One region of the Rhizobium sp. BK377 genome, then DNA from elsewhere that is predicted to be linked to it. Evidence: riboswitches for the same ligand, from Rfam matches in the RefSeq annotation. Region 1 holds a riboswitch; each other region holds the start of a gene.
The links. A riboswitch is a leader RNA that binds a small molecule or an ion and turns the genes downstream of it on or off. The one in region 1 is predicted to bind cobalamin.
Positions count from the first base shown of each region.

Region 2: linked by a shared signal. The riboswitch ahead of FHT92_RS10815 (ABC transporter substrate-binding protein) and the one ahead of cobU (bifunctional adenosylcobinamide kinase/adenosylcobinamide-phosphate guanylyltransferase) in region 1 are both predicted to bind cobalamin.
Region 3: linked by a shared signal. The riboswitch ahead of bluB (5,6-dimethylbenzimidazole synthase) and the one ahead of cobU (bifunctional adenosylcobinamide kinase/adenosylcobinamide-phosphate guanylyltransferase) in region 1 are both predicted to bind cobalamin.
Region 4: linked by a shared signal. The riboswitch ahead of nrdH (glutaredoxin-like protein NrdH) and the one ahead of cobU (bifunctional adenosylcobinamide kinase/adenosylcobinamide-phosphate guanylyltransferase) in region 1 are both predicted to bind cobalamin.

Region 1 is NZ_JACIAC010000002.1:546,392-554,291, forward strand. Features, by position in the region: gene cobN (cobaltochelatase subunit CobN) at 1-282, opposite strand, end outside; gene cobW (cobalamin biosynthesis protein CobW) at 292-1,338, opposite strand; gene cobU (bifunctional adenosylcobinamide kinase/adenosylcobinamide-phosphate guanylyltransferase) at 1,343-1,852, opposite strand; cobalamin riboswitch at 2,203-2,599, opposite strand; gene FHT92_RS11475 (chloride channel protein) at 2,807-4,597, shown strand; gene FHT92_RS11480 (adenylate/guanylate cyclase domain-containing protein) at 4,583-5,680, opposite strand; gene FHT92_RS11485 (DUF1330 domain-containing protein) at 5,922-6,221, opposite strand; gene FHT92_RS11490 (MarR family winged helix-turn-helix transcriptional regulator) at 6,325-6,819, shown strand; gene FHT92_RS11495 (SDR family oxidoreductase) at 6,862-7,632, opposite strand; gene FHT92_RS11500 (cobyric acid synthase) at 7,735-7,900, opposite strand, start outside.
Region 2 is NZ_JACIAC010000002.1:421,553-429,452, reverse strand. Features, by position in the region: gene FHT92_RS10820 (iron ABC transporter permease) at 1-637, opposite strand, end outside; gene FHT92_RS10815 (ABC transporter substrate-binding protein) at 634-1,650, opposite strand; cobalamin riboswitch at 1,824-2,074, opposite strand; gene FHT92_RS10810 (metallochaperone AztD) at 2,131-3,363, opposite strand; gene FHT92_RS10805 (NAD(P)-dependent alcohol dehydrogenase) at 3,659-4,717, shown strand; gene FHT92_RS10800 (LysR family transcriptional regulator) at 4,705-5,622, opposite strand; gene FHT92_RS10795 (hypothetical protein) at 5,861-6,040, shown strand; gene FHT92_RS10790 (hypothetical protein) at 6,214-6,489, shown strand; gene FHT92_RS10785 (ATP-dependent Clp protease proteolytic subunit) at 6,528-7,148, opposite strand; gene FHT92_RS10780 (SRPBCC domain-containing protein) at 7,196-7,567, opposite strand; gene FHT92_RS10775 (ArsR/SmtB family transcription factor) at 7,564-7,878, opposite strand.
Region 3 is NZ_JACIAC010000008.1:84,116-92,015, reverse strand. Features, by position in the region: gene FHT92_RS25795 (NADP-dependent malic enzyme) at 1-379, shown strand, start outside; gene FHT92_RS25790 (ribonuclease H) at 414-944, opposite strand; gene FHT92_RS25785 (DUF2865 domain-containing protein) at 1,141-2,211, shown strand; gene bluB (5,6-dimethylbenzimidazole synthase) at 2,216-2,902, opposite strand; cobalamin riboswitch at 2,944-3,134, opposite strand; gene FHT92_RS29700 (hypothetical protein) at 3,262-3,384, shown strand; gene FHT92_RS25770 (methyl-accepting chemotaxis protein) at 3,409-5,286, shown strand; gene FHT92_RS25765 (hypothetical protein) at 5,343-5,924, shown strand; gene FHT92_RS25760 (3-deoxy-7-phosphoheptulonate synthase) at 6,226-7,293, shown strand.
Region 4 is NZ_JACIAC010000006.1:24,697-32,596, reverse strand. Features, by position in the region: gene FHT92_RS21965 (substrate-binding domain-containing protein) at 1-578, shown strand, start outside; gene FHT92_RS21960 (adenylate/guanylate cyclase domain-containing protein) at 575-1,822, opposite strand; gene nrdF (class 1b ribonucleoside-diphosphate reductase subunit beta) at 1,917-2,891, opposite strand; gene nrdE (class 1b ribonucleoside-diphosphate reductase subunit alpha) at 3,071-5,239, opposite strand; gene nrdI (class Ib ribonucleoside-diphosphate reductase assembly flavoprotein NrdI) at 5,218-5,619, opposite strand; gene nrdH (glutaredoxin-like protein NrdH) at 5,633-5,854, opposite strand; cobalamin riboswitch at 6,116-6,343, opposite strand; gene FHT92_RS21935 (heavy metal translocating P-type ATPase) at 6,653-7,900, opposite strand, start outside.

The DNA.
Region 1 (7,900 bases):
GTAGTGAAAGTAGCTCGCGCCCCCGAGCGCCCGCACGATGATCAGCTTCGCATGCCGCGCCGTCCGATCGACATAGCTATCGACCGACATCGGATGCTTCAGGCTCATCAGGCTCGCAAGCCGCAAGCTATGCCCGCTCGCCCCGCCGGCATGAGCCTCGGCGATCGCCGCAAGCTCAGTATCGGCAGCCGAGAGGAACAGGATATCGCCCGGCGACTGGCCGAGGTCGATGGCCTCATCCCCGTCGCTGATCGTTCCCTGTTGAGCCAGAAGCAGATGCATCGAAACCCCTTAGACCAGCGCCACGATCGCCTTGCGCACAGCGTCCTGATCCATCTCGTGCAGGCCGATGACGACGAGGCGCGTGCTGCGCGCTTCGCCCTGCGCCCAGGCGCGGTCGAAATACTGGTCGATACGGGCACCCACGGCCTGCAGCTGCAGGCGCATCGGCTTACCGGAGACGTCTATGAAGCCCTTGAGGCGCAGCACGTCATGCTCGGCGATGATGCCCTTCAGCTTCTCGACGAAACCTGCAGTATCCGAGACAGCGCCAAGCTCAACCACGAAGCTGTCGAATTCGTCGTGATCATGCGGCTCGCCATCCTCATGTTCCAGCTCATGATGAGATTTGCGGTTGACCACATCACCTTCCGTGCCGATGCCGAGGCCGAGCAGCACGCTTGCCGGCACCTCGCCGTTCTTCGCTTCGATCATGACAGGCTTGCGGGCAATGCGCGAGGCGACTTCGCTCTTCACGCGGCCGAGCCCGTCCGCGTCGATCAAATCGGTCTTGTTGAGCACGATCAGGTCGGCGCAGGTCAGCTGATCCTCGAAAAGTTCCTCGATCGGGCTTTCATGATCGAGCGATTCATCCTCGACACGGCGCGCATCGACGGCATCGTGGTCATCGGCAAAACGACCGGCAGCAACGGCCGCACTATCGACCACGGTGATGACGCCATCGACGGTGACTTCGCTGCGGATATCCGGCCAGTTGAAGGCGGCGACGAGCGGCTGCGGCAGGGCAAGGCCCGAGGTTTCGATGACGATATGGTCGGGGCGCTGATCGCGCTCCAGAAGCTTGGTCATGGTCGGAATGAAATCGTCGGCAACGGTGCAGCAGATGCAGCCATTGGTGAGCTCGATAATATCGTCCTCGGTGCAGTTTTCCGCACCGCAGCCCTTCAGCACGTCGCCATCGACGCCGAGATCGCCGAACTCGTTGATGATCAGCGCGATCTTCTTGCCGCCGGCATTGGTGAGCAGGTTGCGGATCATCGTCGTCTTGCCGGCGCCGAGAAAGCCGGTGATGACGGTTGCGGGGATTTTCTGCTGCATGGAACTAACCCTTCATTTTCAGCGGCAGACCCGCTGCGATAAAATAAACATCCGCGGCCGAAGCCGCGATCATCTGGTGCAGCCGGCCTGCATGGTCGCGAAATTCCCGCGCCATGCGGTTCTCGGGCACAATGCCGAGGCCGACTTCATTGGAAACGATGACGAGCCGCGCCTTAGCATGAGGCAGAAAGCCAGCAAGGGCGGCAGACTGGGCGGTGATATCGCGCCCCTCCATCATCAGATTGGTGAGCCACAGCGTCAGACAATCGACGAGGATGGCCCTGCCCTCCGCGTCGATGGCGGTCAGGCGCTCGGTGAGATCGAGCGGTTCCTCATGCGTCGTCCAGGAGGGGCCGCGATCGGCCCTGTGCTGGTCGATGCGCGCCTGCATCTCGTCGTCCCAGGCGCGGCCGGTGGCGATGTAGTGGCGCTCGAGACCGCTTGCGGTGATGAGATTTTCGGCGAAGCGGGATTTGCCGGAACGGGCGCCGCCGAGGATGAAGGTGGCAGTCATGACGACACCGCCCGTTGAGAATGGGCACGGCCTCCTCTACTTCCCTCATTCCTGTGCTTGTCACAGGAATCCAGCCACGGCGCGTCTGCGCCGTGAATGAATCCATGCCAATGTGAAATGAGTCTAGTGTGTCCAAGGACTTGGCCACGCTGGATTCCTGTGACAAGCACAGGAATGAGGGAGGAGAGGAAAACACGCGCCGGCTGACGTCCAATGACAGGCACCCGGGCTCCATCATTTCGAGCTCCGGGCCGACGATCTCTTATACGCACCACCGGAGGCAGCGCTGAATAACATCCTTCAGCCAAGACAACCTCCGTGCTGGCAGCGGGCAAAACGCCCAATTGGGCATTATGCCCGGCACAGATGGCAGGTCTCCTGGCTCGCAGTTCTCAGCCGCGACAGGGGCAGACCGTTTCCGGTCGCCCCTGATCGTGCCAGCGGATCTGCCTCGCCTTCCCGGCTGCATCTCGTGAAAGGACGGACGATTCGTAGAAAGAGAGGCGTCCTGCCCCGGCTGATCACGATGCATTTCCAGTGGCTTTTCCGGCACTTCTTCCCCCTTGCCCGCTTGCAGAATGCAAGACCGTCAGCGCAGCAGTCGAAATACCGGACGGAAGACCCTGACTGCTCTACAGTCGCGGGGTCGGCTGTGATGAAGGCGCCCTGCTTGGGTCCGCCCCGTCACATTCCCTTTTCATCCGGAAGGCGTGAGGCCGATCCGGAACCATCCATTATGTGGATCCATGGTTAAGCGCGTGCAACCCCCATGTCAATTGCCGCGCAACGTCCCGCTCATGTTCATCTCGACTTACACGACCCACATTGTCGTCTTTAATCAAAGGCTTACGTCACAAAAACTTTACGCCTCCGTCGGTATTTTGCCGCAATTGCCGCCCATGCGGATGCCGGCTCCGCCCTTGACCCCCACTCCTGCCGCCTACTTTCCCCATGATGCTCTCCCGAATGGATATTCGCCGCCTCGGCCCTCTTGGCACAGCCTTCGATCCGGGACGCCTGCGCGCGCTCATTCGCCACAGCGAGGTGGGCATGGTCTTTGCCGGCGCGCTTGTCGGCATCGTATCGGGGCTTGCAGTCACTGCCATGAGCTATGTCTCGGAAGAGATGCACAGCCTGATCTTCGGCATAGACGGCACGACGAGGCTCAGCGCCTCGCAGATCGACAGCAAGTTTCTACTGATGACCGCCCCGGTTGCCGGCGGCATGCTGCTCGGCCTCTTGCTCTTCATTCTCGCCAAATGGCGCAAGAAGCCGATGGTCGACCCGATCGAGGCCAATGCCCTGCACGGCGGCCGCCTCTCGCTGACGGACAGCATCCTCGTCGCCATCCAGAACCTCGTTTCCAACGGCTTCGGCGCATCCGTCGGCCTGGAAGCCGGTTATACGCAGCTTGCGGCCGGCATCGCCTCCAAATTCGGCCTGAAACTGCAGCTGCGCCGCGCTGACATGCGCGTCCTCGTCGGCTGCGGCGCGGCCGGTGCGATTGCTGCCGCCTTCAACGCGCCGCTGACCGGGGCCTTCTACGCCTTCGAGCTGATCATCGGCACCTACACCATCATCTCGCTAACGCCTGTCGTCGTCTCGGCGCTTGTCGCAACCCTTGTTGCGCGCCTTCTTGCCGGCAGCGATTTCATTATCGATGTCGGCAGTTTCGGCGCTGTCCAGCCGGCGGACTACGTGCCGGCCATCGCGCTCGGCGCCTTCTGCGCCGGCGTCGGCATCCTCATCATGCAAGGCGTCTCCTTCGTCGAGGAACTGGCGCGCAAGAGCTCCATCGCACTGCCCTTCCGCCCGGCGCTCGGCGGCATCGTCGTCGGCCTGCTGGCGCTGGTCTCGCCGCAGGTGCTGGCCGCCGGCCACGGCGCGCTGCATCTGAACCTCTCCCACGAGATCACGATTCCTGCTTTGATCGGCCTCTTCCTTCTGAAATCGGTGGCATCCGCCGTCTCCATCGGCTCCGGCTTCAGGGGTGGCCTGTTCTTCGCCTCGCTTTTCATGGGCGCGCTGCTCGGCAAGCTCTTTGCCTATTCCGCCCCCTATTTCGCCGATGCGACGCTGACGCCCGTAATCTATGCCGTGGTCGGCATGAGTTCGCTCGCCGTCGCCGTCATCGGCGGGCCGCTGACAATGACCTTCCTGGCGCTGGAGATCACCGGCGACTTTCCGATCACCGCTCTGGTGCTCGCCGCCGTCATCACCTCCTCGCTCGTGGTGCGCACGACCTTCGGCTACTCCTTCGCCACATGGCGCTTTCACTTGCGCGGCGAAAGCATCCGCAGCGCCCATGATGTCGGCTGGATCCGCAATCTCACCGTCGACAAGCTAATGCGTTCAGACGTGAAGACGGCAAAACTCGGGATAACGCTGGACGCGTTCAAGGAGGCTTTCCCCATCGGCTCGACGCAGCGCGTCATCCTCGTCGATGAGGGTGACAAATATGCCGGCCTCGTGCTCGTGCCGGAAATCTACGCCAACCCCACCAGCGCGCAGGACGAAGCCCAGAATCTCGGCGATTTCATCCGCTATAAGAACGATTTCCTGCAGCCGCAGATGAACGCCAAACAGGCGGCCGCAATCTTCGACAAGACGGAAAGCGAAGCGCTCGCCGTCGTCAACAACCTCATCGAGCGCAAGGTGGTCGGCCAGCTCAGCGAAAGCCACACGCTGCGCCGCTACAGCGAAGAACTCGACCGCCGGCGCCGCGAGGTGTCAGGCGAGATCTGAGGCTTTTGCCACCGATTTTCGAGCGGATGCTACAATCGGATCCGCGAGCTTGAACACGTCGGCCTTCCTCGAAACGCCGCGCAACTCGAACGATCCCAGACGTTCGCAGGCGACACCGCAGGCAGCCGCGAAGCTTTCCGACATCAGAAGCGGCTGGCCGAGTTCGCCGCAGAGCTTCTCGATCCGCGAGGCCTCGTTGACGGCCCTGCCGATCACGGTGAAGTCGAGCCTGCCGCGGGCGCCGATATTTCCGTAAAACACTTCTCCGAGGTGCAGGACGACGTCGACACCGATGTCAGGCCCACCCTTGCCTGTCCGCTCCCGGTTCAGCACCTCGTTGGCCTTCAGCATGTTCCGGGCCGAGGCGAGCGCTGCACGGCAAGCCTTTTCGGGATCATCCCCTTCCCCGCTGCCGATCGGAAAGATCGCCAGCACGCTGTCGCCCATGAATTTGAGGATCTCCCCGGAATTTTCCTCGACATGCCTGCCGATCAACTCGAAATGTGCGTCCAGAACCCCGGCGATTTCGCTCGACTGATAGACCTCGGTCAATGCTGTGAAATTCCGGAGATCCGCAAGCAGGACCGCAGCATTGATGGATCCGCCCTTGCCTCTCTGGGCCTCGCCCGCAAGGATGCGTGCGCTTGTCCTGGCGCCCGTGTAGACAGCCAGAATATCGGCAGCGGTTTTCGATGCAGCCATGCGGTAGCAGGCAAGCCCCAGAGCCGGAATAAGCTCTGCGACGGTCGTCAGCTGCTCGTCGGAAAATCCACCCGATGCGTCGCTGGTCAGCGCCAGGCTGAAGCCGCGCAACGCGACCTCCTTCGGAAACTCGAAAATGCTGACCACGTGATCGGTGGCTCCGGCAAGCGCGAATTCCTTGAGCCGCGGGTACTCGAGCCCCTCTCCGTCCGCCAAATTCCAGCGCCCCTTTCTTTCACCGCGGCTCAGCAGATGGAATGTCGGCGTTCTCTCGAAGTTGCGCTCTTCGATCCCGCCGTGTTCGGAATTTTCGATGGTCGTTGTCCCACCTCGCACGAAATTGGCTGAGACGCCGCGGTACATCGGATGAAGGGACGGCATCGTTATACTGGCCCGCCAGATCGGAAAGCCCTCCGCGATCAGCCGCTCGCACAAGCCTGCAACGAGGTCGCCAATATGCTCGCTCGTGATTCCCTGCTCTATAAGCCAATGAATATGATCGCTAATTTTGGAATCTCCACATGGACCGTCACAATCCTATGATCGCGAAATCGGGCAAATGGGCGGCGTTTCCGAACCGCGCCGCCGCACCGTCAGGAGATCGCCGCGCCGGCTGAAGTTGCTAGCCATCGAGTCCAGCGACGACGACCGCCGGGCAGGCACGCAGAGAATGATACCTGGCATCATCTTCATTCGCCTGTTTTACCTCGTCATACCACTCGCGCGCGATGGAGGCGGTGCGGAATTCGATGATGACGAGCCTGTTCATCTGACGGTCTCCCTGAACCGCCTGGACCTTGCCTCCACAGGATCGGACGTTGCCTCCATGGAACGCCACGTCGGGTGATATGCATGCGAGATAATCATCGATCGCCTGATCTTCGATATCGGGATGGATTTCGAGAATGAAATACGCGCTCATCGATCTCTGCCTCTGACAGGGCCGGACAGCCATGCGAGAGTATCGACATGACGCCGACGATTACTTAGAATATCGAAACAATTAGTTCGGAGATCTAAACGTTTTGCCGCAAAAGTCAACCGGCCGCCTCGCGCGCTACATTCCGACGGTCCAGCTGTTTTCGGCCAGGCTCGTGCTGTTCCATCAGAAGATGGCCGAAAAGGTTGGTTTGACCGGCACCGAATTCAAGTGCTTCCGTCTGCTGGAGCAACTCGGCCCGCTGTCCATGACGGCCCTGTCGCGCGAGGTCGGGTTGAAGGTCGGAACGGTCAGCGGATTGATCGACAAGCTCGAGGCGACCGGCTTCGTCGTCAGGCGACGCGATAAGACGGACAAGCGCCGCCTTGTCCTGGTTGCCTGTCCCGAGGCCTCGGCACGCGCCAGCTCGCTCTATGAGGAGCATGGCGAGGCGATGGCCGCACTGCTGGAGACCTACAGTGAGGCCGAGTTTAATCTGCTGCTGACGTTCCTGACCGATATCGGCAATGTCCTCGCCCGGACCTCATCCGCAACATCGGAAGAACCGCCTCCTGAACCAATCTCCACACGTTCAGAGTAGAAGCAGCACAAATGCCGCTAGGATCGTGGCGGACATTTCCGCTCACATCCTGACCGTCATGCCGCCGTCCACGGTCAGCACATGCCCATTGACGAAGGAGGCAGCACTGCTCGCAAGAAACAGCGCCGCGCCGGCGATCTCATCCGGGCGGCCCCAGCGCTGGACCGGAATGCGCTGGCGCACGAAGGGCATCAGTTCCTCGTTCGCAGCCATAGCGGCATTCGTCTCGGTGGCGAACCAGCCGGGTGCAATCGCGTTGCTGGTGATGCCGTGCGGGCCGAACTCGACCGCCATGCCGCGCATTAGGCCGGTCAGGCCCTGCTTGGCCGCCGGATAGACGCAGTCGCCGGGCATGACGACATGGCCACTGATCGAGGTCACCGCGATCAGGCGGCCATGATTATGCCGCTTCATCAGCGCGGCGGCATCCCGCGAGAGCGTCGTCGCAGCCGCGAGATCGGTGCGCAGCAATTCGATGATGGCATCGTCGTCGAATTCGGCCAGCGGCCGCCTGTCGCGGGCACCGACATTATTGATCAGGATATCGAGACGGCCATGGAGCTTTTCGATGTCGGCCATCAGCCCACGCTGGGCTTCTCGGTCGACGATGTCGAACGCGGCCGCCTGCGCCGTGCCGCCGGCGGCGCGGACCGTCCTTACGGCATCTTCCAGCGTCGCCGCCGTCCGTCCGGTAATGATGACATGCGCGCCGGCCTCGGCAAGTGCGCGTGCCATCTCGAAGCCCAGGCCGCGGCCGCCGCCGGTCACGAGCGCCACCTGGCCCGCCAGTGAAAATCTATCCAGTATGCTCATGGTTTTCATCGCTCTCGACCGGCTGCATCGGAACAATTAATGGACTCAGTCAACTAATTTGGCAATAGGTGAACGACGCTGATGAACGCGCGCACATCCGGCCTAGCCGAGCAGCCCTGCGAGCCAGCACGGGTCGAGATATTGCTCCAGGCCGGTTGCGACCTCGTCGAGCGCCCGGTCGACGCTCTCGCGATAATTGCTGCCTTCGCCTGAGAGGCCAAAGCTCTGAAGCAGCCGGGCGCGGTAGGCGTCGCTGCCGAAGAGGCCG
Region 2 (7,900 bases), 120 kb from region 1:
GCACGGAGAGATAGACATCCGGCCAGCGCACGCCGCTGAGCGACCCCAAGAGCCAGAAGAGCACGCCGCGGGCCTGTTCGGCATTGGCCGAGGTGGTGACGATATAGGAGGTCAGCGCATTGAAAAGCTGCGAGCCCGCCACGCCGCAGAGAATGATGCGCTCGCTGGTGCCGCCGGCACCGGCGGCCAGCACGCCAACCAGCAGGAAGGCGGCGACCGCGCCGATGAAGGCGCCGCCCGACAGGCCGAGTATGCCATAACCGAGGCCTAATATCATCACGCAGACGGCCCCCGTCGACGCGCCGGCCGAAATGCCGAGCACATAGGGTTCGGCAAGCGGATTGCGCAGCAGCGCCTGCAGCACCGTGCCGCAGAGCGCCAGCGACGCACCGGCGCTCGCCGCCACCAGCGCGCGGCTGAGGCGGTAATCCCAGACGATGCCCTGATGAATGCGGCTGAGCTCGAATGCCGTGCTGAAAAGGCGGTTGGAAACCGCCTTCGCCGTGGTGGCGAGCGGGATCGATATCTCGCCGATCGAAACGGCGAGACTGATCATGATACCGAGCAGGAGGAAGGCGGCAATGGCGAGAGTTGCCAGCGCCCACCATCGTCTCTGTGGCGAGGCAGCCTGGCTCACTGCGTCAGACCGAAGGACTTGATGCCCTTTGCCAGCACTTCGATGCCGTCGATCGTGCGGATCGTCGGGTTCATCGACTGGGCGTCCATCATGACGAAGCGCCCGTTCCTGACGGCATCGAGCTCTTTCGTGACCGGATCGTTTTCCAGGAAATCGACCTTCACCTTCGGGTCGTCGGCGGCATAGCGGCGGCGGTCCATGGTGGCGATGACGATGACGGCGGGATTGGCCTGCGCAATCGTTTCCCAGCCGACGAGGGGCCATTCCTCTTCCGTGCTGACGACGTTCTTGGCGCCGAGCGTCTTCAGGATATAGGCCGGCGCGCTGTTCTTGCCGGCGATGAAGGCATCGCCCTTGACCTCCTTGCTGGAGAACCAGAAGACGACCGGCAGGTTCTTGGCCGCAGCGCCTGAAACGGAGGCAACGGCCGCGGCCTCGCGCTTCTTCAAGTCGGCGATCAGTGCGTCTCCACGGTCCTTCACGTCGAAGATCTCGGAGAGTTCGGCGATCTCCTGATAGATCAGGTCCATGGTGAACAGCTCCTTGCGCACGCCGTCGCCGCCATCGGCGTTGATCTTGGCGACGCAATCGGCAGGCGCGATATAGGTGTTGATGCCGAGATCGGCGAACTGCTCGGGCTTGCCGACGGAGCCTTGTGCGCCGACATGCCATTCGAATTCGGCAGCCACAAGATCGGGCTCTGCGCCGACGACGGATTCGAAGCTCGGATCGTTATCGGCTAGCCGTCTGATCCTGCTGTTGACATCGGCATATTGCGGAAGGACCGGGCCGACCCAGACGGCGGTGCCGGCGATCTTGTCGGCAAGGCCGAGCGAGAAGAGCACTTCGGTCATGCCCTGGCCGATCGAGACGATCCTGGCCGGCGCCTTTTCGAAGGTGACCTGTCGGCCGCAATTGGCGAGGGTGAGGGGATACCGAGTGGCGGCAAGTGCGGGCGCAGCAAATCCGGCCAGCGCGAGCGCGAGGGAAAAGCTCTTCAGAAGCTGTCGCATGGAAACTCTCGATCAAAGGAAAAGGGCTGGCGGATGCCGGCGCGAATGCGCGAACGAAGCCGGCGAGCGAGAAGCTAGCGGCGGATCTTCCAATCGAGACGGATGGATGGCGGCAGGTGGAGAGGGGTGGCGTCAATCATGTCTGCTCCTTGTCCGGGCATCCCCGCCCGGCTTGATTGGATCGTGTCGACGGCAGGTCTCCTGGCTCGCGAATATGTGCCGGTCATCTGCCTTCCCGCGAAATCGCAGTGGCACGGCCCGTAGGCCGAGGGCATGATCGCTGTCGCGATCGACCCCGAGATCGACAATCCGCTTACAGTTGCGGGGGCAGCCACGGTCTCGGTCCCTCTTGGGTCGTCCTCACCGTGTTCCCTATTATTCCCCTCGGAGTTCTCTTCGGGGAACCGTCGTCCCGGTCTATGACGCCGCGATGGGCGACGTCAAGCGCCGGAATGCGAAGTGTGTCGGGTCCGAGGCCGCTTAGTGGCTCGCGCCCGAGCCGCCGGCGGCGACAAGCCCGAAGGGCTGACCCTCGACGGGGATCGCGCGCGTTTGCTTCAGCGTTTTGCTACTGACAAGGCGGATCAGGCTGCGGCGAGGATCGGTAATGGCGATATCATCGCCGGCCGCGGCCAGCCGAGGACGCGGATCGCGCCAATGGCCGTCCTTGCTGTAGGGTTCCGTGACGGTTTCCGATTTGACGATCTCGCCCTTTACCGTATCGAGCAGATGCAGCCTGCCATCTTCGGTGAGGATATAGGCATTCTGGAACTTTGCCGGATCGAGCATAAAATCGACGCGCCGCGTTGGAAGGTCGATGATGCGATAAGGTGCATCCGTATTATCAGGATCGATCAGGACCACCTTATCCTCCCCGTAATTGCCGAGGAAAAACTGCATGGAGCGGCCGCCGAGCAAGGTGGAAACCTTGCCTTGCGTCAGCGATGCGCCGTAGGCGAGCATCTCGAGTTTGGGTCCTTCCGCGCCGCCGGGACGGGCGATGAGTACGCCTTCCTCGCAACCGAAGGCGACGAGGCGGGCAGAGGTCGCCTCGCCATGCAGGCCGGTGCAGGGCGCGACATCGCCGATCTGCCGGCCACCACGATCGAGCACCCGCAGGCCAAGGCGCGGCGGCAACTCGCCCTCCTTGACCGGGGCCTGCATGTTCGGCACTGAGACCAGCAGATGATTGCCCATCGGCACCGCGACGCCGTGATGGGCGGCGATGGTATTAAAAGGTTTCGGCTCCGGCTTTGCCTGCAGCAGGCTGCCTTCCTTCAAGAGATCGAAGCGGTCGGTGCGATCATAGAAGATCGCCACGTCATCGCCATGTGTGACCACATGGCCCGGCTTCTCACCCTTTATGGTCGCATCGACCAGCTTCGGCGGCGTCACCTCGATATCGCGATGCTCTCCATGATCGGAAAGGGCAATGCCGGTCTCGATGGCGTGAACGACATTCTCTTCGCCCTGGACAGCAAAGACCGTGCGCCCCGTCTCGCTCAGCGACAGGGCGGCATAACCCTTGAGATCGAAGCGGCCGATCTGTCTGCCGCTCGCAAGATCGATGGCGCGCACGACCGGCAGGCTGTGATCAGCCACGAAAAGCCGCCAGCTCTCCTGCTGTTCCTCTTCAGCGCGGGACGACGATGGCAGGACGGCGGATGTGAGCGCGGTGGCGACTGCAGAGATGGCGAAAAGGCCCCGATACATGAAATCTCTCCTTAATGTAATAACATTACATAGTCGTTGTTATAAAGTTACATTTGCCTTGTCCAGCCCCGGCTGTCGGATTTTTGAGAAATTGGGGCGCCAGCCTTGTTTGATGTCTGGCTGGCTGCTCATGGCGACGGGATAGCGATGCAGGACTCAGAAGCGATTACTGAGCCCAGTTCACAAGCCTATCCCGCCGGCCTCGTCTAATTCGGATAATCCCCTGACGCTATATCCCCCTTTGCGCAGCTTTCGCTGCCATCAGCTTTCAGCAGCCTTTCGAGGGGATAAGCCATTGAGAACATCAGGATTTGCCGCAACCGACGCGAATACGCCGTTGCAACCATTCTCCTTCGATCGCCGGGAACTACGTCCCGAAGATGTTGCGATCGATATCCTCTATTGCGGCGTCTGCCACACGGACCTCCACATGGCCCGCAACGACTGGGGATTTTCCAACTATCCCCTCGTGCCGGGTCATGAGATCGTCGGGCGCGTGTCTGCCGTCGGCAGCAATATTTCGCGCTTCAAGGTGGGTGACAACGTTGCCGTCGGTACGATCGTCGACAGCTGCAGGGAATGCGCCCAGTGCCGGCGTAATGAAGAGCAGATGTGCTACAAGCGCGCCACTGTTACCTATAACGGCCAGGACCGGGTAACCGGCGAGACCACCTATGGCGGCTATTCCGATCATATCGTCGTGCGTGAGGAATTCGTGCTGCGGGTGCCCGACGGGCTCGATCTGTCGCGCGTCGGACCACTGCTCTGCGCCGGCATCACCACATATTCGCCGCTGCGCACCTGGAATGTCGGCCCCGGCAGCCGGGTGGGTGTGATCGGACTTGGCGGCCTTGGACATCTGGCTGTGAAATTCGCCTCCGCACTCGGGGCGCATGTGACGGTGCTGACGCGCTCGGAAGGCAAGGTCGGCACGGCGTACGCGCTCGGCGCCGACAAGGTGCTGCTATCGACCGATGTCGCCGAGATCGAGGCTGCCGCATTCGCCTTTGACGTGATCATCGATACGGTGCCTTACGAGCACGACCTCAGCCCCTATCTCAACCTGCTCGATGCTGACGGCACGCTCGTCATCGCGGGCTCGCTGGTCGATACGCCGAAGTTCAATAACCTGCTGATCCTCCGCGGCCGCCGGCGCATTGCCGGCACGCCGAGCGGCGGCATCAGGCAGACGCAGGAAATGCTGGATTTCTGCGGCCGCAAGAACATTCTGCCGGAATGCGAGATGATCGCCATGGGCGATATTGCCAAGGCGTTCGAGCGGCTGGAGCGCGGCGACGTGCGCTACCGTTTCGTCATTGACATGGCGATGATGCCGGCGGCTCAGGCGGCTTGAGTGGCCGGTCTTTTCGGGATGGCGCGCAGTGCCTCGATGAACACCGAAAGGGCCGGCGGCATCTGTCGCCGGCTCGGATAATAGAGGGAATAGCCGGAGAAGGGCTTGCAGTATTCCTCCAGCACGCGGACCAGCCGGCCGCTTGCGATGTGCTGCTCGGCGAAATCCTCGAAGACATAGACGAGGCCGGAGCCTGAAAGGGCGGCCTCGATCATCATGTCGGAATCATTGACCATGAAGCTGCCTGACACCTTCACCTCGATATCGCGGCCATCCTCCTCGAACTCCCAGGCATAAGGCCCCGCCAGCGAAGCCATATAGTAGGTGATACAGTCGTGGTCGGCGAGATCGCGCGGGGTTTTCGGTGCGGGATGGCGGGCGAAATAATCGGGCGAGCCGACGACGGCCGCGCGGATATCCGGCCCGATGCGGAGCCCGATCATGTCCCTGTCGACGCGCTCGCCGAAGCGGATGCCGGCATCGAAGCGAGACGCGACGATATCCTCGAAACGGTCGCCGACGATGAGTTCCACGCGGATATCCGGGTAGGTGCGGTGGAACTGCGGCAGGATTGGCATGACGAGCGCGGCGGCGGCATGTTTGCCTGCTGTGATGCGCACTGTGCCGGAGGGTTTCTCCCTGAAATGGCCGAGCTCCTGCAGGCCGCGGCTGATTTCGGCGAAGGCGGGCTGGAGGGTGAGAAGCAGGCGTTCGCCGGCCTCCGTGGTGGCGACACTGCGGGTGGTGCGGGCGAGGAGGCGCATGCCGAGCCGTTCCTCCAGCTGCCGCATCATGTGGCTGAGGCCTGAGGAGGACATGCCAAGTCGGGCAGCGGCTTTGGTGAAGCTGCGCTCTTCGGCGACGATGACGAAGGCGGCGAGATCATCGAAATCGTGGCGTTTCATCTCTGATCTGCTTTCAGGAATGGATAAGGACTGCTGGCTGCTGCTCACATATCTAGGGCAGGGGTGAGGAGACCCGCAAGATGCGTGCTGCCTGGCCTTCTCTTTTCGAAATGGTTTCCGAACCTGATGACGATGCCAAGTTTCCCGAAGGTGGGAAAAGCTTCGCCTCGGGAACATTGCAGGCCCGGCCTCGTTGGGCTCATCATGCAAGCCTACATGCGAGCCGGAGGACGAGACCATGACAAGTCCTGTTACAGCGATCAGGATACTGGCGCCCGAACCTCATCCGTCGGCCCCCGTTCCGTCGCCGGGGAAACCCGCTCCGCCCGTCAAGGAGCCGATGCCCGACAAGCAAGGCGGTGACGAGCCGGCACCCGACCCCGATGAGGACGGGACGCCCCTGGAGGCTGCGCCATGACGCCGGCAACGAAATACCAGGTCAAATATCTTTCGATCTATATCGGCCTTATCGTACTCGTGGCTGCCGTCATCACAATCGGCGCGCTCGTCGCCGCACGGTAACGTGTTTTCGAGAATAATGGCGCGGCGAGGCGGTTCGGATCGCTGATCATCATCAGTTGGAGCAGTGCCATGATAGGACATCAGGAAGCCGCGAATTTCGCGCTTGTGCCGTCGGGCGAGCCGAATGTTTTTCATCTGACCGTCGAAGGCCGATATATCGGAACCGTCGCCAGCGACGGCGAGAGCCTGTCGACGGCAAAACCCTGGGGGTGGCGCCTGCTGATCGGCGACGGCACACTGGGGGATGCGCCACTGGCCGGGCGGTCGCACAATGTCGATGAGGCGCTGGCTGCGGCAAAGCACGCCTACGAACGGCATCAGGATGAGCTCTCGCATCGCATGTGAACCGTTTCGTCCGAGGAGACGACAGATGCTGCCGGCGACTATTGCGCCTCCGCCTCCTCCAGTTCTTCACGATCCTGCAGGATGCGGTCGATGAGGCCCCATTCGACCGCTTCCTGCGCCGTCATGAAGCGATCGCGATCCATGGCCTGCTCGAATTCGTCATAGGTACGGCCGCAATGTTCGGCATAGAGCCGTGTCATGAGCTGCTTCGTCTTCCGGATTTCCTCGGCATGGATCAGCATGTCGGACGCCTGGCCCTGGAAGCCGCCGAGGGGCTGGTGGATGAGGATGCTGGCATTCGGAAGGGCGTACCGCTCTCCCGGCTGGCCCGCCATCAGCAGGAAAGAGCCCATCGAGCGGGCCGTTCCCATGCAGAGCGTGTGCACCGGCGCACGGATGAAGCGCATCGTGTCGTACATGGCAAAACCGCTGGTGACGACGCCGCCCGGCGAGTTGATGTAGAGATTGATCGGCTTCTTGGGATTTTCGGCTTCGAGGAACAGAAGCTGAGCGCAGACGAGGGCGGAGACCGTATCGTTGATCTCGCCGTTCAGAAAGATGATCCGCTCGCGCAGGAGACGGGAATAGATGTCGAAGGATCGTTCCCCTCTCGAGGATTGTTCGACGACCATAGGGACGAGTTGCATCGCTTCGCGCATCGGCGAACTCCAATCGTTTGGGACTGTGGCGGGTAAGGCTTGCCGCGTCAGGCGGCGAGCATCAGGGTCGGGCTATTGCTGTTGGCGACTGATCTCGGGAGACGCGCTGATGTCGCGCTGGTGAGCTCATGGATGATCCGCAGGCTGGTTCCGCCCGATGCATTCGCGGCGATCGCGAAGGTGACGATGCTTTCCAGGTAGGGCGGGCTGTCGTCGCGCAATCTGTAGCGAACCTCCTTGCCCGGTGTCTCGGAGAGCGACTGCGGATCGGCAAGCGCTTCCTTCGGCAGCCATCTCTCGCGAAATTCGGCGATGCTGATCGCACGCCAGACCTTTTCCGGCGGCGCATCCAGCTCGTATCTCTGTTCGAAACGGGTTTGCTGTTGCTCGACCTGCGCTTGGGCCTTCACTTCGTTCATTGGTCCATATCCTTCAGCAATAGCTTGAGAGCGTCGATACGAGCCGGCCAGTAGGCGCGGTATTTCGCCAGCCATTCTGCGATGAGGGTCAGCCCATCCGGATCGACCTCGTAATTCACGAAACGGCCCTCTCTCTGTTCGCGCACCAGCCGCGCCGAACGCAGCACCGCGAGATGCTGCGACATGGCCGGCTGGCTGATATCCATTCCCTGGCGCAGGGCGCTGGCATTCATGCTGCCATTCGCCAGCTTCTCGAAGATCGTGCGGCGGGTCGGGTCGGCGAGAGCGCGAAAAATATCGTGTTCCATCATGACGACACATAAGCGCAGACTT
Region 3 (7,900 bases), on a different contig from region 1:
CTCGCATTCGAACTTCGGCTCGCGCGAATCCGAAAGCGCCACCAAGATGCGCAATGCGCTGCAGCTGGTGCGCGAAGCGGCTCCCGATCTCGAAGTCGACGGCGAAATGCACGGCGAAAGCGCGATCTCCGATGAGCTGCGCCGCCGTGTCATGCCACACACCACGCTGCATGACGAAGCCAACCTGCTGGTCTTCCCGAACCTCGATGCCGCCAATATCACGCTCGGCGTCGTCAAGTCGATGACCGACGGCCTGCATGTCGGCCCGATCCTGCTCGGCACCGCGATGCCCGCCCATATCCTGGCGCCGTCCGTGACCTCGCGCGGCGTCGTCAACATGGCAGCGCTTGCTGTCGTCGAGGCATCGCAGCCGGCGTAACCGTCTGCGAAACGAGACCGTTGGCTCTGGAATATCAGCGGCGCCGTATTGCTCGGCGTCTCTGATCCGACAGCTCATCCGCCCGTTCGTTGCCTTCGATGCCGGAATGGCCCTTGCACCAGGCAATATATATCAGGGGATTCTTGGACAGCTCGCCATCAACGGCTTTCCAGAGTTCCGCATCTGATATCGCCCGGTTTCTGGCCTTGCCGTTCGGGTTGCTCTTCCTCCAGCCATTGTTCTTCCAGATAGGTCGCCAGCGGTTGCAGCCTTCGACGGCGTAGACGGAATCGGACCAGATGACTGCTGCTACGCCCGGTGCCGTGCGGCTGATCCAGATTGCAGCCTCGATCACGGCAGTCAGTTCCATCGCATTATTGGCGGTGTCCTCCAGGCTGCCGAAGCCGGACGCGATTTCCACACCGTCGCGGTAGGCGACGAAGGCCCACCCGCCCTGCCCGGATCGCGGCTCGAAACAGCCATCCACGAAAACGTGAAGGCCGCGGGTTTCCGGGATATCCGGTGTCCTTCCGGAGAAGTGGGTGCGGTCTGAAATTTTTGTCATATCATCTATTTAGCTATCAACGATCTCCCGCGCGATTGCGGGTGAGGCGGAGGCGGAACATCTGTCTTGCTAGATAAGATCGCAAAAATGCGCTAGGAATTACTCTGAGCTTATTAAGGGAAATAGGTTAGGACAAAGCGCGGTGGATGAAGCCGCAATCGACCGACAGATACTTTTCTCATTCCGGGACGACGTCGTGAAGCGCCGAAACCTGTCTCTCCTCCTTTTTCTGGCTTTCGCGGTCCCGGCGGAGGCGCAGACCAATGCGATCTGCGAGGATCTGCGTGGCCGCCTTGCCGACCTGCCGCAATCGATCGGCAGCAATGGAGCGGAGATGCGCCAGTACGCAGGCGCGCTTGCCGAGCAGAATCTCGAACTGCGCAAGGTGCGCGGCGATCTGCGCCGCTATGGTTGCACGTCGGGCAGCGTGATCGTCGTCGGCGGCGAGAACGCCGGATTCTGCGAGGAGCTCGCGCAGTCCGAAGCGAAGATGGTAGACAATGTCCGCTACCTGCAGGATCGCCGCAACGCGTTGCGCCAGGGTGGTGCCGATCCGGCCCGCGAGGAGCTGATGGCCGCGCTCGAAGACAATGGCTGCAACAGCGACAGCTTCAGTGAACCTGTGCAGGGTGACGCCTATGCGCCGGCTCCTTCGATCGATGAGCAAGCTATGCGTGGCGACACGTTCATCCCGCTCGGCGGCGGTGAACGCTACGGCCTGCCGCGGGCAGAAATGCTCTCGCCGGTCAGCACGATCTGTGTGCGCACCTGCGACGGCGGATTCTTCCCGATCAGCAACAATGCCACCTCGGTTGATTTCGGCCGCGATGCCGCAACCTGTGCCAAGATGTGCCCTGGCGTGGAGACGGAACTCTTTTATCGCGACATTTCCAGCACCGAAGCCGCAAACATGATTTCGACGGCGACGGGCGCCCCCTATGGCGCAATGAAGAACGCCTTCGCCTACAAGACCCGCGCGCCCGGCGAAAAATCCGCCTGCTCCTGCAATCTCAGCGCCTATTACGAGGAAATGCGCAAGAGCCAGACGGCCTCTGCGCCGGTGCCCGAGCCGAAGGGTTCGATCACCACGATCCGCACCGAAGCCCCGAAAGCCGCAAGTGCCCCGCAGGCGCAGGTGCCGGATCGTCCCTATGATCCGGCCGGCAACAAGGTGCGCCAGGTCGGCCCGCAATTCCTGGCGGGTGATCAGGGCAAGATCGATCTCGCCAATCCGGCAACATCAGGCCCTCAGCCGCAGCAGCAATAATGGCTCAGGTCTTTATCTGGCCCCAGCCGTCATGGAAGATGAGTTCGTCCAGCGGCATCCGATGCCGCCAGCCTTTGACCGCCAGTTCCGGCTCGTCATAGAGCCGGTCGACGAACCCCGCGCAGAGCCAGGCAACCACCTCGATATGGTCGGGAATGCCAAGGATCTCCTTCAGATCGCCTTCGCGAAATATGCTGACCCAGCCGATGCCGACGCCTTCGGCCCGTGCCGCGAGCCACAGGTTTTGGACGGCGCAGACGGTGGAATAGCTGTCCATGCGCGGATTATGCGTGCGGCCCAGCACCACGCTGCCGCTGCGCGAGGGGTCGCAGGTCACGCAGATGCCAAGCGGCGCTTCGACGATCCCTTCGAGTTTCAGCGACCGGTATTTTTCCTGCCGCTCGCGCGTAAACATTTGCGCGGCTTCCTCATTGGCCTTGGCGAAGGCGTCGCGCACACGCGCCCTCACCTCGCCACTCTTCACCAGAATGAAATTCCACGGCTGCATGAAACCGACCGAAGGCGCGTGATGGGCCGCTGTCAGCAATCGCATGACGAGGTCGTCCGGCAAGGAATCGGGCAGGAACTGGCTGCGCACATCGCGCCGCGTCATGATCGCGTGATAAACGGCCTCGCGTTCGGCCGCAGAAAAGCTGGATGCCGTGCAAACGGCATCATCAATGGGTCGCATCGTCAAATCCCCAACAACGCAACCGCCCGCCGTCCGCGCGGGTTGGGTCTATCTCGTCAGGCCGGTCTTCTGACTTGGCGTCTTTCGCCTGACCGCAGCCTTCCCGGCCTCGCGGCCAGTGGCGTGATGAGCGGCAAGCGTCGGCCTTACAGCGTTGGGCACGTTCCGGCTTTGCACCGGATTCCCGATTCTCCCGCTTGTAACGGCGGGCACCTGACCGGCGATCTATGGCGTGGAAACGGCGTGGCGGCAAGCGGCACGCGACGCCTATTCGAGATACCGGCTCCCGAAGCGCCCGTATGGGGTTCAATTCAGCGGTGGGCACCGGTATCCCATTCTACTTTATAATTTATTCACACATGAAATACACACTGCATCTGCGCGTTCTGGGTTGCAGTGAGGACATGGGCATGAGCGTTCATGATGCGGCCGCCAGCGTCGATGCCCGTATTGATACGCCGGTCGAGAACGTGTCCGACTGAGCCGCATTTCGAGGCCCCCGCGGGATGTTCCAATTTTTGAAGACGATGCCTCTGACAGCGAAGCTGGCGGCGATTATCGTTGCCGTCAATCTCTGCGGCATATCAGCCTTTGCGACGTACACCTGGTTATATGAAACCCGAGCATTGATCGATGGCGCCAAGGCCAACTGGTCCAAGGACGCGGAGCAGTTTGCATCTCTGGCCGCAGGCGGCGTGAAGTGGGGCAAGGCGAATGCCGTTCGAGATGCCTATTCTCTCTACCGCGACGATCCCTCGCTCGACCTTGTTCAATTCTCAGCATTCAATGCGGAACTCACCGCCGTCGATAGGTGGACACGCGACGGCGTCAATGGTCTGCCTGCATCGGCAGATCTTGCAAAGCGCCTGAGCGCGAAGCCGGAAAAAACGACGATTGACGACAGCGAAATATCCGCCGGCGTCGTGACGATCACAGCACCGCTACCACTCGATAAGTCGGGCAAGGCCACCGGCTACGTCGTCACGAACTGGTCCGTCGAGAAGATCGCGTCCGAAGTCAGGCAGAAGGTCTTCATTTCGGTGCTGACGCAGTCCCTGATCACCGCTATTGCCATTGTCGCATTTCTTCTCGCCATGCGCAGTCTCGTTGGCCGGCCGATCAGGATTCTCAGCGAGCGAATCAGCGCCTTGCAGAAAGGCGATCTCGCCTCTCCCGTCACCTATCGGGAAAACGGCGATGAAATCGGCTTTCTGGCCCGCGCATTGGAAGTTTTCCGTAACGAGGCGATTGCAAAGGTCGAAAGAGAGCAAGCCGCTGCCGAGCAGAGTGCTTCGCTTGATTCCGAACGGGCTCGCAACGCATTGTTGACGGAAGAAGCCAGCAAAACGCAGCGACTTGTCATGACCGCTCTTGCCAATGCGCTGGAAAAGCTCGCCGCGGGCGATTTCTCGATAAATCTCGCCGATCTCGGCCCCGAATTCGATAAACTGCGGCAGGATTTCAACAATATGGTCCAGGCAGTCGCTGCCGCGCTGACGGAGATCAAGACCGCCTCCGTGGCTGTTGAAAGCGGATCGAGCGAACTGGCCTCTTCAGCGGATCAGCTCGCCAAGCGGACCGAGCAACAGGCAGCAGCGCTGGAACAGACCGCCGCCGCTCTGGATGAGGTAACGACGACGGTCAGAACGTCGTCGCAGCGGGCCGAAACTGCCGGAAAACAGGTCGAGGAAACGAAGCGGAGCGCTCATGTCTCGGCGACCGTGGTACGTGATGCCATCGGAGCCATGGACCGGATTCAGACCTCGTCGAGCCAGATCGGCCGCATTATCGGCGTCATCGACGAGATCGCGTTCCAGACCAATCTGCTGGCGCTGAATGCCGGCGTCGAGGCGGCGCGCGCCGGCGAAGCCGGCAAGGGTTTTGCGGTCGTCGCGCAGGAAGTGCGTGAGCTCGCACAGCGCTCGGCAAACGCGGCAAAGGAAATCAAGAACCTGATCACCGTGTCTGGCCAGGAAGTTGCAGCAGGCGTCGGGCTGGTGAACGAGACCGGGGATGCTCTCCTGAAAATCGAGGAGCAGATCAACCGCATCAGCGACAGCATCGCTTCCATCGTTCAGTCCTACCGCGAACAGGCGACGGGCCTGCAGGAAATCAATGGTGCGATCAACCAGATGGACCAGGCCACGCAACAGAATGCGGCAATGGTCGAGGAAACGAACGCCGCCTGCCAGGAATTGCTCACCCAGGGACGCCTTCTGCAGGACTCGGCCGGCAGGTTCACTGTCAGCGCGGCTGCCGCCAGCCTGTATGCACCCGTTCAGCCGGTCCCTCGTCAACCTCGCCCGGAGCCGAGAGTTTCCGGGAAACGGCATGTAGGAAGTGCCGCGGTTGCCGCTTCTCCCGGTGCCTGGGAGGAATTCTGACCCCATCGTCGTTCGATACGCTCATCCCATCAGCCAATAACCAGGAAGGAACAGTTATGAAGAAAGTCGTGACCGCATATCTTATGGCCTGCGCCGCATTTGCCGTCCCCATGGGCGTATCCATGGCGCAGGATGCCAAGCTTGCGCCGATCGCCGACTATGTGACGAGCGACGTAAAGCCTTGGCTTAATGACCCCGCAGTCATCGAAGCCATCAAGGCGCAAAATGCCGCGAACGCGAGCTTGGGGGCAGCCGACATCGACGCCCTCGACAAGAAGTGGCGTGCCGAGGTCGATGGCTCCGACCACACGATGATTGACGGCGTGCTTGGCAATGCATTGTCCAAATTCCTCCAGGAAAAGAAGGCTGCATCCGATGGCAAGATCGCAGAGATCTTCGTCATGGACGCGAAGGGACTGAATGTCGGCCAAAGCGACGCTACCTCCGACTACTGGCAGGGCGACGAGGCCAAGTTCCAGAAATCCTTCGGCGCCGGGAAAGATGCCGTTTTCGTCGATGAGATCGAAAAGGACGAATCCACGCAGGCGCTGCAGTCGCAGGCAAGCGTCACCATCTCCGACGACAAGGGAACGCCGATCGGCGCCATCACCGTCGGCGTAAACGTCGACGCGCTTTAATTTCCTGCGTCTGCAAATTCATATCGCCCGGACGCAAGCGGTTCGGGCGATATGCGTAACAGGACCTCAAACACACCTGCTCAACAGCAGCAAATTCTGCGTGACAATTCGCATTGGCATAGTTAGATAGGCGCCATGTCGATTTCGTCCGTTTACGCACCGCGATTTTATTCGTACCGCTGCTTCCAGCGGATGCGGGTCTGTGCGTAACCGAAACTAACGCGACGACAACCCGAACAGCCGCTAGTCTACCTGGCGGCTTTTTTGTTCCGCACGGTATGACCAAACAGGAGAGCATACCGTGACTGACACCATTGATGATCTGCGCATCGTCGAGATCACCCCGCTGACCAAGCCTGCCGATATTATCAAGGAAATCCCACGCACCGCCGCGGTTACGCAGACCGTGACCAGCACGCGCGACACGATCCACAATATCCTGACCGGTCAGGATGACCGCCAGCTGGTCATCATCGGCCCCTGCTCCATCCATGATCCGGCGGCCGCCCGCGAATATGCGTCCCGTCTCGTCGAGCAGCGACGACGCCTCTCCGGCGATCTCGAAATCGTCATGCGCGTCTATTTCGAGAAGCCCCGCACCACCGTCGGCTGGAAGGGGTTGATGAACGACCCGCATCTCGACGGCACCTACCGCATCGAGGAAGGTCTGCGCATCGCGCGCCGCCTGCTGCTCGACATCAACGCCATGGGCCTGCCGGCCGGCTGCGAATTCCTCGATACGATCACGCCGCAATACATCGCCGATCTCGTCAGCTACGGCGCCATCGGCGCGCGCACGACCGAAAGCCAGATCCACCGTCAGCTCGCCTCGGGTCTCTCCTGCCCGATCGGCTTCAAGAACGGCACGGATGGCGGCGCGCGTGTCGCGCTCGACGCGATCATGGCCGCTTCCCAGCCGCACCATTTCCCCGCTGTCACCAAGGAAGGTCAGGCAGCGATCGCCTCCACCCGCGGCAACGAGGACTGCCACATCATCCTGCGCGGCGGCAAGCGCCCGAACTACGAGGCTGCCGACGTTCAGGCTGTCATCGCAGAAGCAGTCAAACTCGGCGTCGACCCGCGCATCCTCATCGATGCCAGCCACGCCAACAGCAGCAAGGATCCGATGAACCAGCCGAAGGTCGTCCGCGACGTCGCCGGCCAGATCGTCGCCGGCAACCACCACATCAAGGGCATGATGATCGAGAGCAACCTCGTCGCCGGCCGCCAGGATCTCGTCCCCGGCAAACCGCTGGTCTACGGCCAGTCGATCACCGATGGCTGCATCGGCTGGGATATGTCGGTCGAAGTGCTCGAGGATTTGGCGAAAGCCGTCCGCGACCGCCGCAAGGCTGCTGTAGCTGCCTAGTCGTTGCATCAATCGCGGCGGGCAAACCCCGCCGCCAATTCACAAAACGGCTTGTGGAGTCGGCGATGGCGATGCAATCGTAACGCCTTATGATTGAATATTTTAAGGACAGAAAACTTGATTGCCGCTCCTGCTCGCTTGCTTTTTGCCTGCTGTATAGCGTCAGCTTTAGGATTCAATGCCTCGCTCGCCAATGCTGACGCAGTTGATAGCCCAAGTGTTTTTAAGCTAGGTAGTTCGCTAGATGAGGTCCGTCGTATCTCAAGCGAGCGGGGTTGGAAGGTGAGAGTGCTTTCACCTGCCTTTCCCGGTCAATGGTATGTTGATGGCGCAGAGGTTGGGCTTGTCGTTTGCAATAACAACCAAATCGCCGCGGTGACGAAAACACGAGATGGAGGCGTTGATGAGTTCGCCTCGATCGTGTTCTATTCTTTCACATCCAAGTATGGTCGACCGGAAACGACCGTAGTGGCATTTCAGTCGGGACCGACCACAGTTTCAAGTATCGATTCAAAATTCCCCCCTTCCGGGGGTGAGTCTGTTTCCGTGCAACTACAAAGCATCGGAGGGCACTCAAGAGTTACTGTGCACCGCGCTTCTGAAACAT
Region 4 (7,900 bases), on a different contig from region 1:
TCAGCTTCCCCTTCGTGTCTCACGGGCGCACCGAATTTTCGACACCGCATGCTTATGTCGATTACGACAATTATGCCTTCGCCTACGAAGCCACCCGGCGTCTGATCGTCAAGGGCAGGAAGAAGGTCACCGTTGTCATGCCGCCGAAGCGGCTGACCTTCAGCCAGCACATTCTGCATGGTTTCATGACCGCCGTGCGCGAGGCCGGCGTCGCCTATGAGATATCGGAAGCGGTCACGCTCGATTCACCGGCCAATGAAATCAGAGATTTCTTTCGGGCGCGTGCCGCGGCGGCCGATGTTCCAGACGGATTCGTCTGTCCAGGCGAAGTTTCGGCGCTGGCGCTCGTCACCGCCATGAATGATGTGGGACGCGTTCTCGCTGATGACTACGATATCGTCGCCAAGGAGACCTCGCATCTCCTGACGCATCTGCAGCCGAAAATCGAGACTATCTATGAGGACCTGGTCGAGGCGGGCGAACATCTCGGCCAGATGCTTCTTCAGCGGATCGGCAATCCGGCAGCGGAGAGCCAGAGCCTGCTCCTGCCGCCGCAGATCAATTTTCCGGTGGCCTAAGCTGCGTCACGACCGGCTGTCGGCTTTTCGCGGAAAGCGAAGACTTCGACCGGCTCCCCAAGCCCGCGCAGAGGAAAAGTGCCGAGATTGTCCATCTCTTCCGTGCAGGTCGCCATCTCAACGAAAGCGCGAGACAAAAGTACCGGCCGCTTGACCTCCTTAGTCAAGGTTTCAAGCCGCGAGGCGACGTTGACTGCCGGGCCGATGACCGTGAAATCCAGCCGTCGACGCGAACCGATGTTGCCGTACATGACGTCACCGACGTGGACGCCGACACCATAGCGCAGCGGATCACGTCCCAAACGCTGATGTTGCTCATTTAGTTTCGCCATCGCCTCCTGCCCTTCACGGATCGCCGTCAAGAGATCCTCGCAGGCCGAAGGCTTCGACAGCGGGAAGATGGCAAGCAATCCATCGCCCATGAATTTCAGGATTTCACCGCCGTGCCGTTCGATCGGATCGGACATGGCATCGAAATAGTCATTGAGCAGCTGGATGACGTCGTCGCGCGGCCAGAGATCGGAGATCGCCGTGAAATCGCGCAGATCGCAGATCATAATCGCCGCGCCGACGGTCGTGCCGCTGCCACGGGTGATGACGCCGGAGAGAATCTGTTCGCTCGCATGCGGCCCGACATAGGTCTGCAGCAGCGTGCGCGCCATGATGTTCTTGAGCCTGATCTCGCTGACGAGAGTGAGAGCCGGCAGCAGATCGCGCAGGAAATCCACGTGTTCGCCGGTAAAACCGCCTGGCCTATTGGTGGAGAAGGTAACGACGTGGCGCTTGTCGAACGTATGATCGATCGGCCAGGCAACATATTCCGTATAGCCGTCGTCTCGCAATTCCTGGTAGAAGGGATAGTCGTCGCCCTCCCATAAATCCTCAAGGTTCTTCCGCACCTCGTTGGTGCCGCTGTGGATCTCGTTGACCGGGCTGTTGAGGAATTGCGGCGTGGTTTCCACCCCGTAGGCAAAGGTGTTGATCTTTGCCTCTTCCATGCCTTCCACCCATAGGATACGGGCGCCGATCCATTGCGGATGGTTGGTGCGGAAATGCAGGCTGGACCGCGTCACCGGCACGCCGACTGCCAGCAGCCGCTTGCACATCTCTACCAGGATATTGTCGATGAAACGCTCGCTGCGGGTCTCGTTGATCAGCCAGTCGAGAATTCGGCGCCTGCGGATTGGCCAGACGCCTTCGGCAGCTTCGCTTGCCGGATCAGTCGCTTCGAAAGAGGGCCTCATAAAAAAACTCCCGCTACGCCACATTCAACGAATACATCGCGCTGAATGTGGGCGATAGCGGGCCGAATGATAAGAGGCTTCGTAAAGTTAAACCTCAGAAATCCCAGTCTTCGTCTTCGGTCGCCACCGCCTTGCCGATGACATAGGAGGAGCCGGAACCCGAGAAGAAGTCGTGGTTCTCGTCGGCATTCGGCGAAAGCGCAGACAGGATCGCCGGATTCACCTTGCAGGCTTCGGCCGGGAACAGCGCCTCATAGCCAAGGTTCATCAGCGCCTTATTGGCATTGTAATGCAGGAACTTCTTGACGTCCTCGGTCAGCCCGACGCCATCGTAGAGCGCTTCAGTATATTTCGCTTCGTTGTCGTAGAGCTCGAGCAGCAGGTCAAAGGCAAAGTCCTTGATCTCCTGGCGGCGCTCTTCGGAGAGCTTTTCAAGTCCGCGCTGGAACTTGTAGCCAATGTAATAGCCATGCACGGCCTCGTCGCGGATGATGAGGCGGATCATGTCGGCCGTGTTGGTCAGCTTTGCGCGGCTCGACCAGTACATCGGCAGATAGAAGCCGGAATAGAAGAGAAAGCTTTCGAGGAAGACGCTGGCAACCTTCTTCTTCAGCGCATCGCCGGAAGCGTAGTGTCCCATGATCAGGGCCGCTTTACGCTGCAGGAACTCGTTCTCCTCGGACCAGCGATAAGCATCGTCGACATCGGGCGTCAGGCAGAGCGTCGAGAAAATCGACGAATAGGAGCGCGCATGCACTGCCTCCATGAAGGAGATGTTGGATAGCACCGCCTCCTCATGCGGCGTGACCACATCTGCCATCAGCTTGACGGAACCGACACCGTTCTGGATCGTGTCGAGCAGCGTCAGCCCTGTGAAGACGCGGATCGTCAGCTGCTGCTCGACCGGTGTCAGCGTTCCCCACGATGGAATGTCGTTAGACAGTGGCACCTTTTCCGGCAGCCAGAAATTGCCGGTCAGCCGGTTCCAGACTTCGAGATCCTTGTCGTCTTCGATACGGTTCCAGTTGATGGCGCGCACGCGGCTGACCGGCTTGATGGATATGTTCATTGGGTGGTCTTTCTTCCACAAATTCTAACGGAATGCGGAGCCCCCTCACCCTGCCCTCTCCCCGCTGAGCAGAGGGGAGCGCCGTGCACCCGGCTTGTCTCTTCTCCCCATCGGGGAGAAGGTGCCGGCAGGCGGATGAGGGGGTTACAAGCTCGAAACTCTCGGCCAGCAGCCCAAAATCAAAGCGTACAAGACACGCAGCCCTGCACCTCGGTGCCGGACAGCGCCATCTGGCGAAGGCGGATGTAGTAGATGGTCTTGATACCCTTCTTCCAGGCATAGATCTGGGCGCGGTTGATGTCGCGCGTCGTTGCCGTATCGCGGAAGAACAGCGTCAGCGACAGGCCCTGGTCGACATGCTGGGTGGCAGCCGCATAGGTGTCGATGATCTTTTCCGCGCCGATCTCGTAGGCGTCCTCATAATAATCGAGGTTGTCGTTGGTCATGAACGGCGCCGGATAGTAGACGCGGCCGATCTTGCCTTCCTTGCGGATCTCGATCTTAGAGACGATCGGATGGATCGAGGAGGTCGAGTGGTTGATGTAGGAGATCGAGCCCGTCGGCGGCACTGCCTGAAGGTTCTGGTTATAGAGGCCCGAAGCCATCACGGCCTTCTTCAGCTCCAGCCAGTCTTCCTGCGTCGGAATATGAATGCCGGCATCGGTAAAGAGCGTCTGAACCTTCTCGGTGGCAGGTTTCCATTCCTGCTCCGTATATTTGTCGAAATACTCGCCAGAGGCATATTTCGAGTTTGCAAAGCCCTTGAAGCTCGTACCGCGCTCGACCGCCAGACGGTTCGAGGCACGCAGCGCGTGGTAGGTCACCGTGTAGAAATAAATATTGGTGAAATCGACGCCCTCTTCAGAACCGTAGTGAATGCGCTCGCGGGCGAGGTATCCATGCAGGTTCATCTGGCCGAGACCGATCGCGTGGCTGTCGTCATTGCCCTTCTCGATCGAGGGCACCGACGAGATATGGCTCATGTCGGAAACGGCGGTCAGTGCACGGATCGCGGTCTCAATCGTCTTGCCGAAATCGGATGAATCCATCGCCATGGCGATGTTCAAAGAACCGAGATTGCAGGAGATATCCTTGCCGAGATGCTTGTAGGAAAGATCGTCGTTGAATTCGCTGGCCTCGCTCACCTGCAGGATTTCCGAGCAGAGGTTGCTCATGCTGATGCGGCCGGCAATCGGATTTGCCCGGTTCACCGTGTCTTCGAACATGATGTAGGGGTAACCACTCTCGAACTGGATCTCGGCGATCACCTGGAAGAATTCGCGTGCCTTAATTTTCTTCTTGGTGATGCGGGCATCCGCCACCATCTCGCGATACTTTTCCGTCACCGATATCTCGGTGAAGGGCACGCCGTAGACCCGCTCCACATCATAAGGCGAGAAGAGATACATATCCTCGTTGTTCTTGGCGAGTTCGAAAGTGATATCAGGCACGACGACGCCGAGCGACAGCGTCTTGATGCGGATCTTCTCGTCGGCATTTTCGCGCTTCGTATCGAGGAAGCGCATGATGTCGGGGTGATGGGCGTTGAGATAGACGGCACCCGCCCCCTGCCGCGCGCCGAGCTGGTTGGCATAGGAGAACGAGTCTTCCAGCAACTTCATCACGGGGATGATGCCGGAAGACTGGTTCTCGATCTGCTTGATCGGCGCACCGGCCTCGCGGATGTTCGTCAAGGAAAGCGCAACGCCACCGCCACGCTTGGACAGCTGCAGCGCCGAATTGATGGAGCGGCCTATCGATTCCATATTGTCTTCGACACGCAGCAGGAAGCAGGAGACGAGTTCGCCACGCTGCTTCTTGCCGGCATTGAGGAAGGTCGGCGTTGCCGGCTGAAAACGGCCGGCAATGATCTCTTCCATCAGATCGCGTGCCAGCTGTTCATTGCCTTCGGCCAGCGCCAGCGCCACCATGCAGATACGGTCTTCGTAGCGCTCCAGGTAGCGCTTTCCGTCGAAGGTCTTCAGCGTATAGCTGGTATAATATTTGAAGGCGCCGAGGAAGGTCGGGAAACGAAACTTCTTGGCATAGGCTTCGTCGAACAGGTCGCGGACGAAATTGAACGAATACTGGTCGAGGACTTCCTGCTCGTAATAGCCTTCGGTGACCAGATAATCGAGCTTCTCCCGGAGATTATGGAAGAACACCGTGTTCTGGTTCACATGCTGCAGGAAATACTGCTTGGCCGCCATGCGGTCCTTGTCGAGCTGGATCTTGCCCTCATCGTCATAGAGGTTCAGCATCGCGTTCAGCGCGTGATAATCGAGCGCTTCCAAGGCCTTCAGCGGCTTGGCGACCGCATCCCGCGTCAGGTTTGTCCCAGTGTCCAAAATCGTCCCATCCCGTCTTTGACATTGGCGACATCCTCGGCAGTCCCCAGGAGCTCGAACCGGTAGAGGTAAGGCACCTGGCACTTCTGCGAGATTACGTCGCCGGCAAGCCCGTAGGTCTCGCCGAAATTGCTGTTGCCCGCAGCAATGACGCCGCGGATGTTGGAGCGGTTTTCCGCATTGTTGAGGAAACGGATCACCTGTTTGGGCACGGCTCCTTTTCCGCCGTCCCCGCAATAAGTGGGCGAGATCAGCACAAAGGGTTCGCGAATGTGGATGTCTTCAGCGCCTACGGGAATGCGCGCCGCGCGCAGTCCCAGCTTCTCGACGAAACGATGGGTATTCTCCGACCGGCTGGAATAATAGACGATCAGGCCCACCGCTCTTCTCCGATCAGGAGAGCGCGCTGATCATATCGGGGCGGAAGCCCGCCCAGTGGTTCTCGCCGGCAACGACGACCGGAACCTGCATGTAGCCCATGCCGCGCACGCGATCGAGCGCGTCGGCATCCTCGGAGATATCGATGATCTGATAGTCGACGCCCAGACGGTCGAGGGCGCGGTAGGTGGCGGTGCACTGAACGCAGGCAGGCTTGCTGTAAACGGTAACGCTCATCATGTTCCTCGTGATGTCAATGGATTCCGGACGCAGAACTAGGATCGGGCGCCTTGCGGCGTCCGGGGCAACGCTTGAGAATGATCTAACAAAGTCGGCGCTTTACACGCCAGGCATTATCCTCTGCGGGATCTGCGCGGGCGGCGGTTTTGATGCTCTCGACATGACTTCAACCCCGAAGTGCTCATGCGGAAGTTCGGGGCAGCGTAACAGGCACGGATAGATCCGCATTCATGCACGCGACCTTCCGGACACCCCGCCCGTGGACAACCAGTTCAAGGCAGGTCTCCTGGCTCGCGGGTCGAAGCACCCTGCCCCCAGCCTTCCCAAAGCCTCATGCCTCAGTGACCTGAAATCGGACAGTTGCTCGCCGCTTACAGTTGCGGGGGCAGCTGCGGACTTGTCGCGCCTTCATGGCGAAACGCACCGTATTCCCGTCTTAGCCCGCGACCCTCACGAATCGAAGGAACCTTGAACACTAGATATAGTACGCGAATCCCAGTTTGCGTCAACGGATGGTTTGCGCGTCGCGTTACGGCATGTTTGAAATCACTGCATTCGTGTGAAGAACGTGGTTAACAGATGATTAAAGAAAGCAGGCTGTGGAGAAGGCCCCAAGGAAGAGAGCCAGCCTTTGGCCGGCTCTGCGATTTTCGATTCCCGAATCACGCCCGAATCGCCGATGGGGTATCGCGCAACAGGCCGACTTTGCATTCGGGCCAGCCTCGGTTTCGGCAGATCCCGGGAACCATGATGCCACGGGCGTGCACCTTCCGCACGCTGCTAAAATGACAAACTTTACGTCTTTATCTGGAGAAGACGAAGCGCGTTCATCGTCACCAATACGGTCGCGCCGGTATCGGCAAGGATCGCCGGCCACAGGCCGGTAATGCCGGCAATAGTAGTGACGAGGAACACCGCCTTCAGCCCGAGAGCAATGGTGATGTTCTGCATGATGTTGCGCATCGTCCGCTTCGAGAGCTCGATCATGCGGGCAACGTCGCCGACACGCCCATGCAGCACGGCCGCATCCGCCGTTTCCAGCGCAACGTCGGTGCCGCCGCCCATGGCGATGCCGACATCGGCGGCGGCAAGTGCCGGTGCATCATTGATGCCGTCACCGACCTTGGCAACGAACAATCCTTCCTTCTTCAGTTCGCCAACAATGCGCTGCTTGTCCTGCGGCAGCAACTCGCCGCGCCAGTCGATGCCGAGGTCACCGGCAACGGCTGCTGCAGTGCGCTTGTTGTCGCCGGTCAGCATGATGGCGCGCACGCCTGCCGCCTTCAGCGTCGCAAGCCCGCTCGTGGCGTCGTCGCGCGGCTCGTCGCGCATGGCGATGAGACCGGCCGCGACACCATTGACGAGCAATACCGAGACGCTCTTGCCCGCACCATTAAGTGCCGCGACCCGCTCGTCCTGTTCGACATTCAGCGCCCCGCGCTCGCGCGCGGCCGGCGGTGACAGGAGATCGAGCGTCTCGCCGCCAACCTTGCCGGTCATGCCCTTGCCGGGCAGCGCTTCCACTTCGAAGGCCGGCGGCACGGGCACGGCATCGGCCTTGGCACGGTTGAGGATCGCCAGCGCCAGCGGATGGCTGGAGCCCTGTTCGAGAACGGCAGCACGCGAAAGCACCTCTGCCTCCGAGCGCCCATAGGCGATGATATCCGTGACCTGCGGCTTGCCTTCGGTCAGCGTGCCTGTCTTGTCGAAGGCAACGGCCGTCACCTTGCCAAGCGATTCAAGGACTGCCCCACCCTTCATCAGCAGACCGCGGCGCGCACCCGCCGAGAGCGAGGCAGCTATTGCTGCCGGCGTCGAAATGACCAGCGCGCAGGGGCAGCCGATCAAAAGGATCGCGAGTCCCTTGTAGATCCATTCGCCCCATGCTCCGCCCCCCAACAGCGGCGGCAGAACGGCGACCAGGGCCGCCACGACGACGACACCAGGCGTATAGTAGCGGGAGAAACGGTCGATGAAGCGTTCCGTAGGTGCCTTCGATTCCTGAGCCTCCTCTACAAGCTTGACGACGCGGGCGATCGTATT